Regions from separate parts of the Bacillus sp. TL12 genome, predicted to be linked through region 2. Evidence: riboswitches for the same ligand, from Rfam matches in the RefSeq annotation. Region 2 holds a riboswitch; each other region holds the start of a gene.

Region 1 (4,264 bases), on a different contig from region 2:
TGTAACACTAAAACATAATTGAAATTAACAACACCCCAATTCCAATGGAAGCAAACGTTGCGACAAGACCAGGAATCATAAAGCTATGATTTAATACATATTTACCGATACGTGTTGTTCCTGTACGGTCAAAATTGATTGCGGCAACGATTGTCCCATAGTTTGGAATGAAGAAATATCCGTTTACTGCAGGGAACATCGCAATGAGAAGTGCTGGTGAAATACCAAGTGATAATCCAAGAGGCATTAAAGCACGTACTGTTGCTGCTTGGCTATACAGTAAGATAGATAGGATAAATAACGCAATAGCGAATAACCATGGTGCACTTGTTACTAAATGTTGAATTGATCCTTGAATCATATTTAAGTTTCCGTTAAAGAATGTGTCTCCCATCCAAGCGATACCGAAGATTGCCACAACAGCTGTAGCACCGGCTTTAAAGACATTTCCAGATACAATGCTTTCTACATTTGGTTTACAGAAGATAATAATAAGGGCAGCAATTGTAAGCATGACCATTTCGATTGTATTTGGCATAGAAAGACGAACTAATTTTCCGTCTATCATCCATCCTGGACGAAGTGTTTCGAATGAACCAAGAAGAACAACAAGAACAGTTGCGAATAAGAAAAGAATAACAGATAATTTGGCACCTTTCGCACCGATAAATTCTTTCTTTTCTTCAAGTTTAGGAATCATACCTTCTTTTAAACGCTTTAAGTATTCTGGATCTTTATTTAACTCTTTGCCCATTTTGCTTGCAACGAAAGCGGCTAACATACAAGCAATAAAAGTAGAAGGAATACTCACTTTTAAAATATCTAGCAATGTAATTTTATAATCAGCTAGCATTGCTAAAAGGGCCACTGTTGCAGCAGAGATTGGACTTGCTGTAATTGCTTGTTGTGAAGCGATAACGGCGATTGACATCGGGCGTTCCGGTCTAATTCCTGATTCGCGTGACACCTCTGCGATAACAGGAAGTACGGAATAGGCAACGTGTCCAGTTCCAGCACACAATGTAAATAAATAAGTTACAATTGGTGCGAAGAATGTGATGCGCTTTGGATTTTTACGAAGTGCTTTTTCTGCAAGATGGACAAGGTAATCCATTCCGCCCGCAGCTTGCAGGGCACCGGCAGCAGTAATGACTGCTAAAATCATCAGCATAACGTCAATAGGAGGAGCGGTAGGTTGTAAGTGGAAGACAAAAACGAGGATTGCCATACCAACTCCACCCATTACTCCTAGGCCGACTCCGCCAAGGCGTGCACCGATAAAAATGCAGACTAGTAAGGTAAGAAATTGTAGCCAAAACATGATAAAATACCTCCAAAATCCATATGGTAAGATATTTTTGAATAATTTAATTTGAGTGATAATTATTAAATTAAACAAATGAAGTGCTGTTATATAAACCTTTTTTATTATATAACACATAAAAAGTAACATTCATTATATTTAGTAAAAATATTTTAAGAAAATGTGAAATGAGGATGTTAAGAGGGGGGAAAGAAAAAAGCAGAAACGAGTTTATTCGTTTCTGCTTTTTCCTTTTAAAGAATGCTATTGTTTTCTTTTATATGCACAAAAATATTAATAGTAAAGATAATAATGGAAAGAACAACAAGAATACTTCCACCAGCAACAAAAGGGATAGCTGCATGGTAACCGTAAATCTCAAAGGCAAGTGCAATCATCATAATCGGTAGTCCGATATTTAAGAGCCAAAAATGTAATTTACCAAGTTTTGAGGTGCCAGCTTCTTTGAAAATATAATATAAAATACCAGCTACCATCATAGAAGTCCAGCCTAGTAATAAAACATGCACATGAACTGCGGTCAATTTGAAATTAGATGAAATTGACATGAATAACCCCATACAAACACCGATGACAAAATAAATAGAAGAGATTTGAATAAAACGGATTCCCATTTTTCCCCTCCTTAATATGCTTGTATTTTTGCTATGATAAAATATATGACCAATAGATTGTAAGCAGTATCATATTATGAAAAAAAATGTGGATTTGTTTGTTTGAAAAAATAAATCATGCTACAATGAAAACGAATTAAGACTGGGGAGCCAATTGGCTGAGAGGATGTAAGTAAGCATCGACCCTCAACCTGATCTGGATAATGCCAGCGTAGGGAGTTACTTAAAGTGATGTAAGCAAATGTTATTGTATAATAACTTGCATACAAGGCTTTCCTGCGTACTTCGTAGGAAAGCCTTTTCTTTTTACAAAACATATTTTGCAAGGGGGATTTTAGTATGTCACAACAAGTTACCATTTCATTTTCAGTTGTACCACAAGCGAAAACGAAAGATGTGTATTCCGTTGTTGATAAGGCGATTGAAGTCGTACAACAATCTGGTGTTCGCTATGAAGTAGGTGCAATGGAAACAACGCTGGAAGGAGAATTAGACGTGCTTCTTGATGTTATTAAGCGTGCACAACAAGCTTGTGTCGATGCTGGAGCAGAAGAAGTGATTACTTCTATTAAAATTCATTATCGTCCAAGTACTGGTGTAACGATTGATGAGAAAGTTTGGAAGTACCGTGATGAATATGAAAAACCAGAAACAATCTAACATAACAATTACAACAATTTGGCTTATCCTTCTCATTGCTATATGGGAAGGATCTGTTTCATTATTTCGAATTGAACCGTGGATTTTGCCAAAACCTTCTGCGATTGTTCAAGAGCTAATTGGAATGAAAGATTTATTGTTACCAAATACAATGCAAACACTACAAGAAGTTGTAATTGGTTTGTTTTTTGCGATTTTACTTGGAACAAGTATTGCAATTATTATGGATGTTATTCCGTTATTTCGCATTTTAATTAACCCGTTACTCGTTATCTCACAAACCATTCCGATTGTCGTGCTAGCACCTTTATTTATTATTTGGTTTGGATATGGGATGCTTCCAAAGGTGATGGTCGTTATTCTTGTTTGTTTCTTTCCGATTGCTCTTAGTATTTTAGAAGGCTTTCAAACAGTAGATAAAAACATGCTTAAGTTATTACAAACAATGCGTGCAACCAAATGGCAAATCTACCAAAAGGTAAAATTTCCAGCCGTGCTTCCATACTTTTTCTCGGGGCTGAAAATTGCCGTTACATATAGCGTGATGGGAGCGATTATTGGGGAATGGCTTGGCGCGAGTGAAGGATTAGGTGTCATGCTTACGCGTGCAACAAAATCCTTTTTAACAGCTCGTGTATTTGGAATCGCAGCAATTATCGTCATGGTGACATTACTCTTGTATTTTATCGTAGAATTTATGGCAAGACTAACAGCACCATGGATCTATAGAAAGGACGATAAAAAATGAAAAAAGGTTTAAAAGTTATGCTAGCAGCGTTGTTAGCTGTAGGCGTGGTCGGTTGTAATGCGGCGAAGAAAGAAGAGAGTCCAGATAAAGAAAAGAAAGTAAAAGTTGTTTTAGATTGGTTTCCAAATACAAACCATACTGGTTTATACGTAGCAAAGACGAAAGATTATTATAAAAAGCAAGGGTTAGATGTAGAAATCATTCAGCCAGGTGATAACGTATCGGCAGAGCAAATGATTGCATCAGGAAAAGCGGATTTCGGTGTAAGTTATCAAGAAAATGTAACATCAGCTCGTGTTGAAGAAATCCCGGTCGTTTCTATTGGAGCAATTATTCAACATAATACATCTGCATTTGCATCGTTGAAAAAAGACAATATTACTTCTCCAAAAGATTTTGAAGGAAAACGTTATGGAGGCTGGGGAGCACCAGCAGAAGAAGCGACGCTAAAAACAATTATGGATAAACATCAAGCTGACTTTAGTAAAGTAGAAAAGATTGTTCTTGGACAAACTGATTTCTTTAAATCAATTGGTAGAGATGCAGATTTTGAATGGATTTATTATGGCTGGGATGGTATCGAAGCGAAACGACAAGGAAAAGAATTAAATACAATTATGGTAAAAGACTTAGACCCAGCATTAGATTTCTATAGCCCAGTCATTATTACAAGTGAAAAACATACGAAAAATGATAAAGACTTTGTAAAAAAATTCATGAATGCAACAGCAAAAGGATATAATTTTGCAATTAAAGAGCCAAAAGAAGCGGCTGATATTTTAATTAAAAATGTACCAGATATTAATAAAGAACTAGTACAAGAGAGCCAAAAGTGGCTAAGCACAAAGTATCAAGACGATGCAAAAGCATGGGGAGTACAGAAGGAAGAAGTTTGGACGAATTACATGAATTTCTTAT
Region 2 (4,264 bases):
TGTAACGAAGAACAGCAATACCTTTCGAGGCAAGACCTTCAGCTAAATCACGAAAAGGTTTTAAGGCAAACGCAGTTTCATCCCGATCGCTCGCTCCAGATCCTTGAACAAGAACAACCGCTGGGAAAGGACCCTTTCCCTTTGGAACAGACAATGTTCCTGGTAATGGAAACGCACCACTTCCGACTACTACTTCTTTTTCAATGAATGATTCAGGCTTACTATATGATGGACGTTCTGCAACAGGACTAAACGACATGCTAAATTGAAAATCATCTATTTTTCCAGATGGGTCTAACTTTATTAGTAATGGCACAGTAAATTGTTCAAAAACTAATCCAATTTCTACATTTGTATGAACGGAATTCGTCTCTTTTTGCTTTACCTCTCCAATTCCCATAAAAGAACCTGCTTGCAATTGTACTGGGAGTCCCTTCCAATAACTCTCCAACCATTTTTCAGATATTATCTTCTGTAAAGATCGAGAAGTTAAATCAAATGCAGATTTATAATTTTCAGCATGCATATCACGGATAAATGTAAGAGTAGTAGATATAACAGGGTTTTCATCATTAACATTGTCTGTTTCTTTTATATTTGTGTTTGTTTCCTTTAAAGTTGAAATAAATTGGTGGTTGAACGGATTATTATATGTATTGGGATAAAAACTTGTTTTCAATACGTCCGTATTCCGCCCCTCATACAAACTTGAAGAACTCACGAAATTTTTAGGTGAAATTACTTCCTCCGCATATGAAACAGAAGGAATACTTATCGTACAAATTGCACTAACGAGTAAAAGCTTATTCCCTATTCGTTTTCTTGTTTTCATATTTATTGACTCCTTTCAAAATTAAATCCTTTTCATACAACATTCCAAGCATTGTAAGGAAAATAAAAAATATCAAAGAGATTAATAAACTTCTTTACGCCCTTTATGTGATATCATAAACAAACTTCAATAAAAACTACCCTCTTCCTCCTTTTTATTATGTAATTTTTTAATAATATATAAGCATCTAATTAGTGAAGTTGATTTTTCTAAAACTAGAAATATTATTTTTGTACAAAAAAATGACTAAACTAAGTTAGTCATTTTCTATACTCATGTATGCATGATGAAAGACATAGCTTTTCATTATAAACTTACATCTTCTACTTGTTCTTCCACTGACCATTTTTCTAATGTGTAAGCCATCTCCCAAAACGAATATTCATATTGACTGCTAATTACAAAATGCTGTTGCATCCGCTTACGATCAGCTTCTGTTACTGTTTCAGCAATGGCATCTAATCTAGCAATTTGCTCCTCTACTAAAGTACGGAACCAGTCAGAACCATATGCTGAAATCCATTCTTGGTAAATTGGTTCTTCAGGTTTACATCCCTTGAGTCGCTCACCAATTTCATAATAAAGCCAATAGCACGGCAAAATCGCTGCGATAACATCCCCGATATGTCCCTCGTATGCAGCGCGATACATATGTGATGTATACGCATAAGCCGTCGGTGCAGGAATGAACGATTCTTTTTCTTCTTCCGTAATTCCTAGTTTTTTCGCAAAATTCTCATGCAGTGATAATTCAGCTTGATATGTATTTTGTGCATGGTGCGCCATGCGAGCCGTCGTTTCTAATTCAATCGCTTTTGCTGCTCCTAACGATTGGACTCTTGCAAAATGACTTAAATAATATGAATCTTGCAGAACGTAATAGCGAAAACTAGCTAAATCTAATGTTCCGTCCCCTAGTTTTGTCACAAATGGATGATTAAAACTTGCCTCCCAAATCGGATTAACTTCTTTACGTAATAACTGTGAAAATGACATTATAGACCCTCCAATAAACGTTTTAATAATAAAAAATGAAACAAGTTTCTTAACGAATCATTCGTTAACTACTAGACTACTAGGATCTACTTCAAATAGGTGTGTAAAATAAAAAAGCTTTCTTTACACACACGTAAAGAAAGCGGACTGGACATCATCAATATTGTAAAAATATCATCTTCTGTCACTTCCACTTCCCTACGCTGGTATTACCCAGATCAGGTCCTAAGGGTTTCAAAGGTATTCTTTAATCTCAGCCTATTAAAGGCCCCCCTAGTGGATAGATATATAACTATTTAACTTTGATACTTATCATAACATAATCCATATAACTGTCAAATATTTTCATCACACATCTTTTCGATACAAATTAATTAAATCTTTCAAAGCTGCCGCTGCTGCTCCTCTCGGGCTCGAAGCTCCCCCGGTAGAAGTAACTCTTCCCATAATATCAGTATGAAAAGTGATTCCTTTTTCCGTTCCATTTACATAAGCCAACGGATGTTCTTTCTCTATTTCACGCGGATATACTTCAAGTTTAAGATTTCCTAAATAATCTTTATATGCCGTCCCAATTAGTTTTAGAAATTTACCTTGTGCTTTTGCCTTCTCTATATCTTGTTTTGTAACACCCTCTATCCCTTTTACACTTACATAATCAAGAGAGTATTCTGACTGAAATAAACTGTTCGCTAACAATAATAGCTTACAGGCACTGTCCATACCACTTACATCTAATGATGGGTTCGTTTCAGCTATCCCTTTACGCTGCGCTTGATGCAATGCTTCCTGGAATGTTACATCTTCTTCATACATCTTTGTAATAATATAATTTGTTGTTCCATTTAAAATACCTTCTATACTTTCAATTTGACATCCCGCTAAACTAAATTGCCCAATATCTAATGTAGGAAGTGCAGCTGCAGTTGCCCCGCTATAACGAATACGTACGTTAGCTTGCGTTGCTTTTTGCTTTATTTCTTTCCATGCGCTAACAAGTGTACCTTTTGAAATAGCGACTATATCCATATGATTTCCAATCGCTGTTTCAATATATCTTCTTCCAGGTTCACCTGTTTGAAGATTAGTTGGTGTTGATTCTATTAATACATGACCAAAAGGCATTTTTTCACTTTTTTCAAGTGGATAGTTTTTGAGATATTTCTCCAATGCATCAGAACCCGTACCATAAGTTAATAATTCTTTAATATGTAAACCTTTGGCGCTAAAGAGATTGACTGTACTTCCAATAACTCCAGTAAGGACAAGTTCGATGCCGTACATCTCATTTACATATAAAGCTTTCTCAAATACTAATCTCACAAACTCTTTTCCAACAGTTCCATATCCAGATATTACTATATTAACTCTCATATTATCACCTCAAACTATTATACTATTTTGATATTAACCCCATTATACTCCGAAAATATGATGTGATTCACGAAAGAAAACTCCCTTAAATAAACTTGAGGGAGTTTTTATATCTTAATATAATTATGAATCCGGTTATTTCGGTAAGTTTGATAACTTGGCAGCGATCTCTCGATAAAAAGCATTAATATCAGAAAAACCTAAGGAATCCGAAACGCTTAACCCAACCATATCAAGGTGATCCCAGTTTTGTTTTGTCTCAATATGATTCCATTTTCCAAGCTCTGCTGTGCCATTATTATTTATAATCGTATCAGTTGATGGTCCTACCATCGAATTTGTATTTACCACACCATCATTTTGCCACCAGGATGAATCAATAAATGTACGATCCTGTTCGTACCTTGCATATGCCCCTAAGAAAATCGCATTCCCCATTAACGTTTTATTCATAGTAATGTGTGGCAAGTGAAGTCCTGTTATAGGCGTTGCTTGTGTCGCATGTCCACTGTAAGAAAAATAATATACATCTGGTTGCGCTTTTACCCAATCATTCAAGTCCTTTGCTCCATCTGTACTTAAATCCCATTGGCTTATATCTTTTGTATCCTTTAAAATCGGATTATTTAATACACGGTTTGAATATTGATAAAATGATTCTCCAGCTTTCTTTTTAATTCCCCATTGATCCAGCTTAAAATCATATAATGCTAGATTATTATTTTCTCCAATCCCAGCAGTTGCGATGAGTAATTGCTTTACAGCAGGTAAGAGTAGACTTCCATCTGCAAGGGTTGTCCCGTTGTGAGGGGTTGCCAATGTCGTTACACTATGAACGTATGATTTTCCCCCCTGAAACAACGGAGACATTGTCACATCTGCATGCTGTTTTACATACTCGCGCTCCTCTTGATTTCCCTCTTTCAATAATTGAACGAGCGTACGTATCGTTTGACCACCCATACTATGTCCTACTAAATGAACCTTATTTGTCTCACTCCAATTTTGAACAAACCCTGTATATGTTCTCCCATATCGATCATGTCCATGTTTCTCAGCATG
Region 3 (4,264 bases), on a different contig from region 2:
AAGTATTTAGATCAGCTCAGTGGCGGGCAACGACAAAGGGCGTATATTGCGATGGTCATTGCTCAAAATACAGAATATATTTTGCTAGATGAGCCGCTTAACAACTTAGATATGAAGCATTCTGTCCAAATTATGAAAGTGCTGAGACGATTAGTTGAAGAGCTTGGCAAAACAATTGTAATTGTCATTCATGATATTAACTTCGCTTCTTGTTACTCCGATCACATTGTTGCCTTGAAAGATGGAAAGGTAATGAAAGAAGGAGCAACAAATGAAATTATTGATCCGGCTGTTTTGAAAGAGATTTATGATATGGATATTCATATTGAAGAAATAGCTGGCAACAATATATGTATTTATTTTTCATAGTGGAAGTTATTTTGATAGTAATCACTTACTATCAATTTAAAATAATTTTAAAAAATTTATAGAGGTGAAGGAAATGAAGAAATTAGCAATGTTATTATTAACGTTCATGCTTGCTATTGTAGCTGTAGCATGTAGCAATAATGCTTCTTCTGACAAAAAGACAGAAGCAAGTGAAAGTAAAGAAATTACGATTAAGCACAAATTAGGAGAAACGAAAGTTAAAACAAACCCGAAAAAAGTTGTAGTATTTGACTTTGGTTCTTTAGATACGTTAGATAAATTAGGCGTTGAAGTAACGGGTGTACCACAAAAAAATACACCAGCATATCTTTCTAAATACAAAGATAAAAAATATACAAACGTTGGTGGACTAAAAGAGCCAGATTTCGAAAAAATTAACGAAATTGGACCAGACTTAATTATTATTTCTGGAAGACAATCTGATTCATACAAAGAATTCGAAAAGATCGCTCCAACAATTTATGTAGAACAAGATACAAAAGATTATATGAAATCATTTAAAGAAAACACAGAAATGTTAGCAAAAATCTTCGGTAAAGAAGATAAAGCGAAAAAAGAAATTGCAGCAGTTGAAAAAGATGTAAAAGCATTAAATGAAAAAGCTACGAAAAGTGATAAAAAAGGTTTAATTATCTTAGCGAATGACGGTCAAGTAAGTGCATATGGTCCAAATTCTCGCTTCGGTATTATTCATGATGTATTTGGTGTAGCTCCTGCGGATACAGAAATTAAAGCAGATACACATGGTAATAAAGTTTCATTTGAATATATTTTAGAGAAAAACCCAGATTACTTATTTGTAATTGATAGAGGGGCTGTTGTTGGCGGCAAATCTTCTGCAAAACAAGTTGTAGAAAATGAAATTGTTAGCAAAACAAACGCTGCAAAAAATGGTAATGTAGTTTACTTAGATGCAAACTACTGGTACCTATCTGGCGGCGGACTTGAGTCTGTTTCTGAAATGGTGAAAGAAGTATCTAAAGGCTTAAAATAATGTGAAAGATAGTGGTAGGAAATTTGATTTCCTACCACTATTTTTATATATAAGTCACGGTTATGAAAACAACAGAAATTCTCCATTTGTTTTCTCCTTCTATTTTCACAAGGCATGGGGCAGAAAAAGGCTCTGACTGTTTCTATGCATGAGCGGATGCTCTCTCCCACTTAAAAGAAATGGTTTTATATCAGTCTTATACATTCAGATAATAAAAACTTGTAACTTGTTATTTTACTAGAATAAGAGTAGACTCTGAAGTAGATGAATAAGAACACATGGGAGTTTGCGGATGCAGACTGAGAGTACGGCTAAACCGCCCGTTGACCATTTGAACCTGTTGGATAATGCCAGCGTAGGGAGAGTGTAAGTAGCACATGTTCAGGCACTTTGCATACGCGAAGTGTCTTTTTGTGTATCTCCCATTATAAGGTTAGGAGATGAAGAGAATGAATATACAAGAAATCGCAAAAGTAGTAGAGAAAGTAAGGGAAGTAAGTCCGCTTGTGCATAATATTACAAATGTCGTTGTGACAAACTTTACAGCCAATGGTTTACTTGCATTAGGAGCTTCACCTGTTATGGCATATGCAAAAGAAGAAGTGGCAGAAATGGCAAGCATTGCTGGGGCGCTTGTTTTAAATATGGGTACACTTCGTCCTGAAGAAGTAGAAGCGATGTTAATTGCCGGGAAGTCTGCAAATACACATCATGTACCTGTATTGTTTGATCCAGTTGGTGCAGGAGCAACGTCTTATCGAACAGAAGTTGCAAGACACATTCCAAGTGAAGTGAATTTAGCGATGATTCGCGGGAACGTAGCAGAAATTGCTAATGTGATTAATGAAAAGTGGGAAATTAAAGGTGTTGACGCTGGCGCTGGTAATGGTGACGTTGTAGGAATTGCAAAACAAGCAGCAGATGAATTAGATACAGTCACTGTCATTACAGGAAAAGAAGATGTTGTAACAGATGGTGAGCGAACAATCATTATTCGTAATGGTCATCCAATTTTAACGAAAGTGACAGGGACAGGCTGTCTATTAACTTCAGTCATGGGAGCATTTGCAGCAGTTGAAAAGGATTATGTGAAAGCGGCGGTGGCTGCATTAACGTTTTATGGGGTAGCAGCAGAAATAGCTGCAAATAAAACAGTGGAGCAAGGACCAGGAAGTTTCCAAATCGAATTTTTGAATCAGTTAGCAAACACTACTAAATGCGATATTGAACAATATGGAAATGTCCAAGAGGTGCAGTAAGAAGGGATGAGAGAAATGGCGTGTATGGATCAACAGCAAATATCTAAATTATTGCAAGTGTATTTTATTATGGGAAGTAACAACTGTAAGCAAGAACCGTTGCAAGTAATGAAGGAAGCGTTAGATGGCGGAGTGACACTTTTCCAATTTCGTGAAAAAGGTGAAGGTGCTTTAACGGGAGAAGAACGAGTACATTTTGCTAAGCAGTTACAAGCGCTTTGTAAAGAATATGATGTTCCTTTTATTGTAAATGATGATGTGGAATTAGCCATTGAATTAGATGCAGATGGCGTTCATGTCGGACAAGATGATGAAGGAATCACATCCGTTCGTGAAAAAATGGGAGATAAAATTGTTGGGGTATCCGCTCATACGATAGAGGAAGCTCGTTTTGCAATTGCAAATGGAGCGGATTATTTAGGAGTAGGGCCTATTTTTCCAACGAGCACGAAAAAAGATACAAAAGCAGTACAAGGAACGAAAGGTCTGCGTCATTTTAGAGATGCGGGGATTACAATTCCGATTGTGGGAATTGGAGGAATTACATTTGAAAATGCTGCTTCGGTTATAGAGGCTGGGGCAGATGGGATTTCCGTTATTTCAGCGATAAGTTTAGCAGATTCACCTTATGAAAGTACGAAGAAAATGGCTGGTCTTTATTGACAGACATTTTTTTTTGGAGGATATGCTATACAGCGTTGAAATTCCGATATATAGAAAAGCGCCGATTATAGAAATGGTTCTTTTTTACAGAATAAAACAAACTCAGCCGCTTAAACTAAGTATATATGAACATATATTGTTTCGGAGGCGAATGCATGATTTCTTTACAAGATATTATAGCTGCTCATGAGAAAATGAAAGGCATTGTCCATATGACACCGCTAGATTATTCGAGCACATTTAGTGAACTATCACATAATGAAGTGTATTTAAAGCTCGAAAATCTACAAAAGACGGGTTCTTTTAAAGTGCGTGGCTCTTATAATAAGATGGTTTCTCTTGATAAAGGTGAATTAGAAAATGGGGTTGTTGCAGCGTCTGCTGGAAATCATGCACAAGGTGTTGCCTATTCAAGTAATATGCTTGATATTCCCTGTACGATTGTGATGCCAAAAGGTGCACCGCTTAGTAAAGTACTTGCGACTAAACGATATGGCGCGCATGTAGAGTTGCAAGGTGATGTATTTGATGACGCATTAGCTTATGCGCTAGATTTGAAAGAACAAACAGGAGCGAAGTTTGTACATCCATTTGATGATGATGCTGTAATTTCTGGTCAAGGAACGGTAGGTTTAGAAATATTGCAACAGCTTGATGATGTCGAAGCTGTTATTTGTCCTGTTGGTGGTGGTGGCTTAATTGCAGGTGTCGCGATGGCGATTAAAGAACAAAAACCGTCGGTGAAAGTATATGGTGTACAAGCGCTTGCTTGTCCAGGAATGAAGCAATCTCTGGAAGAAAAGAAAGTAATTACTGTGGAATCTTCACCAACTATGGCAGATGGAATTGCAGTGAAGAGGCCGGGAGAACTTACATTTCAGCTTGTAGAGCGATATGTAGATGATATTTTTTGTGTAGATGAAATGGAAATTGCGAGAACGATGTTAATGCTATTGGA
Region 4 (4,264 bases), on a different contig from region 2:
AATACAGCACCAACACCAGCAATAATACCTTCTATAATAAGTGCCTGAATAAACTCAGAGGCCCCAATATTTATAAGTCCTGCTGTAACCCAATCTGTAAATTGTCCACCAAGAAATTCGTCAAGCATATCCGACAAAGGCGTCCCAATCCACGTAAACGTAACCTGAAAAATAAAAAACATAACTGCTAAAAAGATTGGAAGTCCCAAAACTTTATGTGTAATTAACTTATCGACCCTTTCTGAAAAAGGAATCTTTCCTTCTTTTTCATGCTGAATGACATTTGTTTTTAACTTTTCAATATACGCTGCACGTGTATTATAAATATGCTGCTCTAATGTACCATCAAGTTCTGCCTCCAGATTAGAGCGAATTGCCACAAGTTCCTTATAAATCGGTAATCTACTCACTTCTTGTTCCACAACTTCATTATTGCTTAAAAACTGAAGGGCAAGCCATCTTGGATGTTCATAATTTTCCTTGTTTAAAAGATCTATAAGCTCTGCAATTCCTGCATCTACTTGTTTACCATATGAAAGAATGAAAGGCTCTTTCGTCTTCTTCTCACTCTCATGAAGGGCAGCAAGTAATTCCTCACAACCTTTACCACTCCTCGCAACAACAGGAACAACCGTTACTCCTAGTGTTTTTGATAATTTTTTTACATCAATAACAATCCCGCGCTGCTTCGCCACATCGATCATATTTAAACCAATAGAAACAGGCTTACCAAATTCCAGTAGTTGCATTGTTAAATGCATATTACGCTCAAATTGAGAAGAATCAACAATATTCAGCATATGTTGAAATTCTTCTTTTAATAGAAAGTTTGTAACGACACCTTCATCACGAGAGACAGGATTTAAATCATATACACCTGGTAAATCAATTAATGTTCCTTGCTTATTCTTTAACTTACCGACCTTTTTTTCTACCGTTACCCCGCTCCAGTTTCCCACGTATTCATAGGAACCAGTTAACGCATTAAATAATGATGTTTTTCCTGTGTTCGGATTCCCTAGCAATGCAACCTTATTCACGCTAATTCCACCTTTATCATTTTCGCGTCACAATGACGAATACTAATTAATTGCCCGCGGCATTCTAGTGTACATGGTCCCTTGAACATCGCTTTTTGTTTTACACGAAGTTCACTTCCTTCAGAAAGACCAAAAGCAGCTAATCTCCGCTTTAACAACTTATCTAACGCCTGTATATTTTTCACTAGTGCCTTTTCACCTATTTTGATGTCAACTAGACTCATAATCCCCCTCCTCAAAAGAGAATGATAATTATTTTCAGATGAATTATACCATCCCTACCAATCAAATACTATAGCCTTTTCCTTCATATTTACTAACATTTTGGGACAATTACATAGGAATAACTTTTTTGCACCATAACTCTCACCGCTCGCTAATGGCTAGACTCTCTCTTTCATCAAAAAAGAAAAGGGAGCCTCTTCTGCTATTTCCATTTCCCTACATACATATTACGGCTATGAAAATAAAAATAGACTTCCTCTCATTCCCTATTTCTGTCCTCATGCGGTATGGGCTCCAAAAAGGCACTGACCGCTTCTATCCATAGCTGGATTCTCTCTTCCCTCTAACAAGAAAAGTCTTTAATTTACGATTATCTAAACACCATTTGCCATTCTCATCCATTTCAATTACAATGAATCTAACAATCAAAGAATCTCGTTATCACAGGGGGAGCCTCGTTGCTGAGAGGGAATATAATATTCCGACCCTTAGAACCTGTTAGTTAATGCTAACGTAGGAATTGTGCAAACGCCGAAATACATCTACCTCATCATATTCTATTTACGTATTTCATATCTCCCTATGATACATTATTCTTTTTTTGTGCAACTTAGATTTAGGGGGAATGACAATATGCGTAACACCAATTTACAAGCGATGATTGAATCTGCAATCCTTGCAGCCTTTGCCTTGATCATCGATATTTTACCACTATCCATTAAACTTCCAACAGGCGGTTCTGTTTCATTTGCTATGATTCCTATTTTTATTATCGCTTACCGCTGGGGATTTAAAACAGCTTTCTTAGGCGGCTTGATTTGGGGACTATTACAAATTGTCGTTGGGGATGCTGTTATCGTTACACCAATTCAGACACTGATTGAATATTTTATTGCTTTTGCCTTCGTTGGTTTCGCCGGCTTATTTTATCAACCTATCCAACAAGCAATGGCAAATAATCAAGGTAAGAAAACAATGGCCTATATTATTGGTGCTACATTCATTGGTAGCTTAGCACGTTACTTCTGGCACTTTATCGCTGGTATTGTTTTCTGGGGACAATATGCACCAAAAGGGCAATCTGCTTTCCTATATTCATTGATTGTAAACGGTAGTACACTGCTTGCATCCTTCGCATTATGTACAGTATTACTACTGCTTTTATACACAACAGCTCCGCGCCTATTCAAAAGCGCAGATGTATATAATAGAAACACAAAAAAGAAGAGTGCCTAAATAGGTGCTCTTCTTTTTATAAACAACTCTCAATGTGTTATATCAATAATAAAAACAATAAATACACATAAAAATATAAATACCATTACACTTAGTAAATTGCTCTTCATGGATAATCTACTCCTTAAACAACTTCATCTTCTACCAAAATTATAAAGTGAAACTTTAATCAGTGGGGGTTTTCCTCATCCCCCACTAATTATTAGTTGAACCAATCGGGCCTTTACGGGCAGTTTATCTCCCACCTAACTTCTTTGCTCCCGCCGAATTTTGAGGTGGGAGTATTACTGCCCGTTAGTGCGGGATAAATGTTAAATATAAAGATAAAATAAAGATATTATCAAAATAAATTAAAAAAGCGTAGAATTTCTTTCCTACACTTTTTTTGGTAAATAGAAGTAAAATAACACACCATCGGCTGTATTCGTTACCCCATACTCTACTTCGTGAAGTTCTAAAATATTTTTAGAAATAGCAAGTCCGAGTCCCGTTCCACCTTTTGAGCGCTGGCGTGCTGTATCTACACGATAAAAGCGATCCCAAATTTTATCTAATTGTTCTTCTTCAATATGAGCACCTTTATTTTCTATACAAATCTTTATTCGATTTGACTCATCTATTGTAGAAATAATAATATTCTCGTTTTCCGGTGTATAACGGATTGCATTCGTTACAAAGTTGACTAGTACTTGTTCAATGCGATGTTGGTTTGCAACAACTTTGGCTGGAGATATGTATTTGTAAAAATGCAGTTGTTTTTTCTCTATTTCTAATGATAATTGTTCACATATATGCTCAATGACCTCATCAATATGAAAAGTATCCATCTGCATTTTATACGTACCAGATTCGAATTTAGCTAACTCTAGCATGTCCAAAATTAGCATGTCCATCTTATCCACTTCTTTTTCCATTGCCTGAAAGTAATACTCTTTCTTATGTTCAGCTACCCCATCTTTTAGAATCGAAATACAGCTTTTCATAATACTTAGCGGTGTTTTCAATTCATGTGAGACACCCGAAATAAATTCTTTTCTCGTATTTTCTAACTTTCTTTCTTTTTCAATATCTCGTTCTAATTGTTCAATATGTGTGTGCAATGTATTAGATAACCTATTAATATTTTGAGATAAATCTCCAATCTCATCTTTTGAAGTAATTGGAATTCTTTCTGTGAAATCTAGATTTGCAATTTTCTTGGTTGTGTCATTTATTCGTAATAGCGGTTTTGCAATTTGTTTTGAGTAATAAAAAGATGCCAACAAGGTGAGGACTAGTACAAATGCAATAATATATACATAATAATCCTTTACCATTTGTACTGCTTCATCCACAGGCTGTAAGGACGCCATGGCGAATATATATGTTAAAGAGCCATCCTTTTCTTTTATCGGTTTGATTAATAATTTATATTTTATATCATTTTTTTCATAGTCATTTATTCTTAAGGCATCATTGTTATCTTTATTTTCATTTAACAGTAAGTCTGCTTGAAATTCTTTTATACTCTCCAAGAACAAAGTGTTTTTATAAAGTGGATTCACTATCCCTTTACTATCAGGTAGTTGCACTTTTGTAACAGTTCCCCCAAAACCAGTACTAGGAACTTGAGCCGCACTTTTCTTTTCCTCTTTCACCTTAAGAACTATTTCATTTATTTTCTTATCTAATGGCTTGTTGGACCAACTTATACTACCCTTACTTAAATTTAATACAGCAGGAACAAATGTAGAATCTCTATCTATTCCATAAACCGAAATTTG

What was found. A riboswitch is a leader RNA that binds a small molecule or an ion and turns the genes downstream of it on or off. The one in region 2 is predicted to bind thiamine pyrophosphate.
Region 1: linked by a shared signal. The riboswitch ahead of LOK41_RS17470 (MTH1187 family thiamine-binding protein) and the one ahead of tenA (thiaminase II) in region 2 are both predicted to bind thiamine pyrophosphate.
Region 3: linked by a shared signal. The riboswitch ahead of thiM (hydroxyethylthiazole kinase) and the one ahead of tenA (thiaminase II) in region 2 are both predicted to bind thiamine pyrophosphate.
Region 4: linked by a shared signal. The riboswitch ahead of thiT (energy-coupled thiamine transporter ThiT) and the one ahead of tenA (thiaminase II) in region 2 are both predicted to bind thiamine pyrophosphate.

Annotation. Positions count from the first base shown of each region.
Region 1 covers NZ_JAJJBY010000019.1:46,514-50,777, forward strand. Annotated here, with positions in the region: gene LOK41_RS17460 (anaerobic C4-dicarboxylate transporter family protein) at 8-1,321, opposite strand; gene LOK41_RS17465 (cytochrome-c oxidase) at 1,558-1,938, opposite strand; TPP riboswitch at 2,072-2,173, shown strand; gene LOK41_RS17470 (MTH1187 family thiamine-binding protein) at 2,278-2,598, shown strand; gene LOK41_RS17475 (ABC transporter permease) at 2,570-3,346, shown strand; gene LOK41_RS17480 (ABC transporter substrate-binding protein) at 3,343-4,264, shown strand, end outside.
Region 2 covers NZ_JAJJBY010000007.1:6,476-10,739, forward strand. Annotated here, with positions in the region: gene LOK41_RS08595 (alpha/beta hydrolase) at 1-832, opposite strand, end outside; gene tenA (thiaminase II) at 1,139-1,828, opposite strand; TPP riboswitch at 2,007-2,113, opposite strand; gene LOK41_RS08605 (homoserine dehydrogenase) at 2,177-3,202, opposite strand; gene LOK41_RS08610 (esterase/lipase family protein) at 3,338-4,264, opposite strand, start outside.
Region 3 covers NZ_JAJJBY010000019.1:41,142-45,405, forward strand. Annotated here, with positions in the region: gene LOK41_RS17430 (iron ABC transporter ATP-binding protein) at 1-369, shown strand, start outside; gene LOK41_RS17435 (siderophore ABC transporter substrate-binding protein) at 443-1,384, shown strand; TPP riboswitch at 1,653-1,763, shown strand; gene thiM (hydroxyethylthiazole kinase) at 1,825-2,643, shown strand; gene thiE (thiamine phosphate synthase) at 2,659-3,306, shown strand; gene ilvA (threonine ammonia-lyase) at 3,462-4,264, shown strand, end outside.
Region 4 covers NZ_JAJJBY010000002.1:53,483-57,746, reverse strand. Annotated here, with positions in the region: gene feoB (ferrous iron transport protein B) at 1-1,040, opposite strand, end outside; gene LOK41_RS02225 (FeoA family protein) at 1,037-1,264, opposite strand; TPP riboswitch at 1,702-1,803, shown strand; gene thiT (energy-coupled thiamine transporter ThiT) at 1,899-2,501, shown strand; gene LOK41_RS02215 (sensor histidine kinase) at 2,876-4,264, opposite strand, start outside.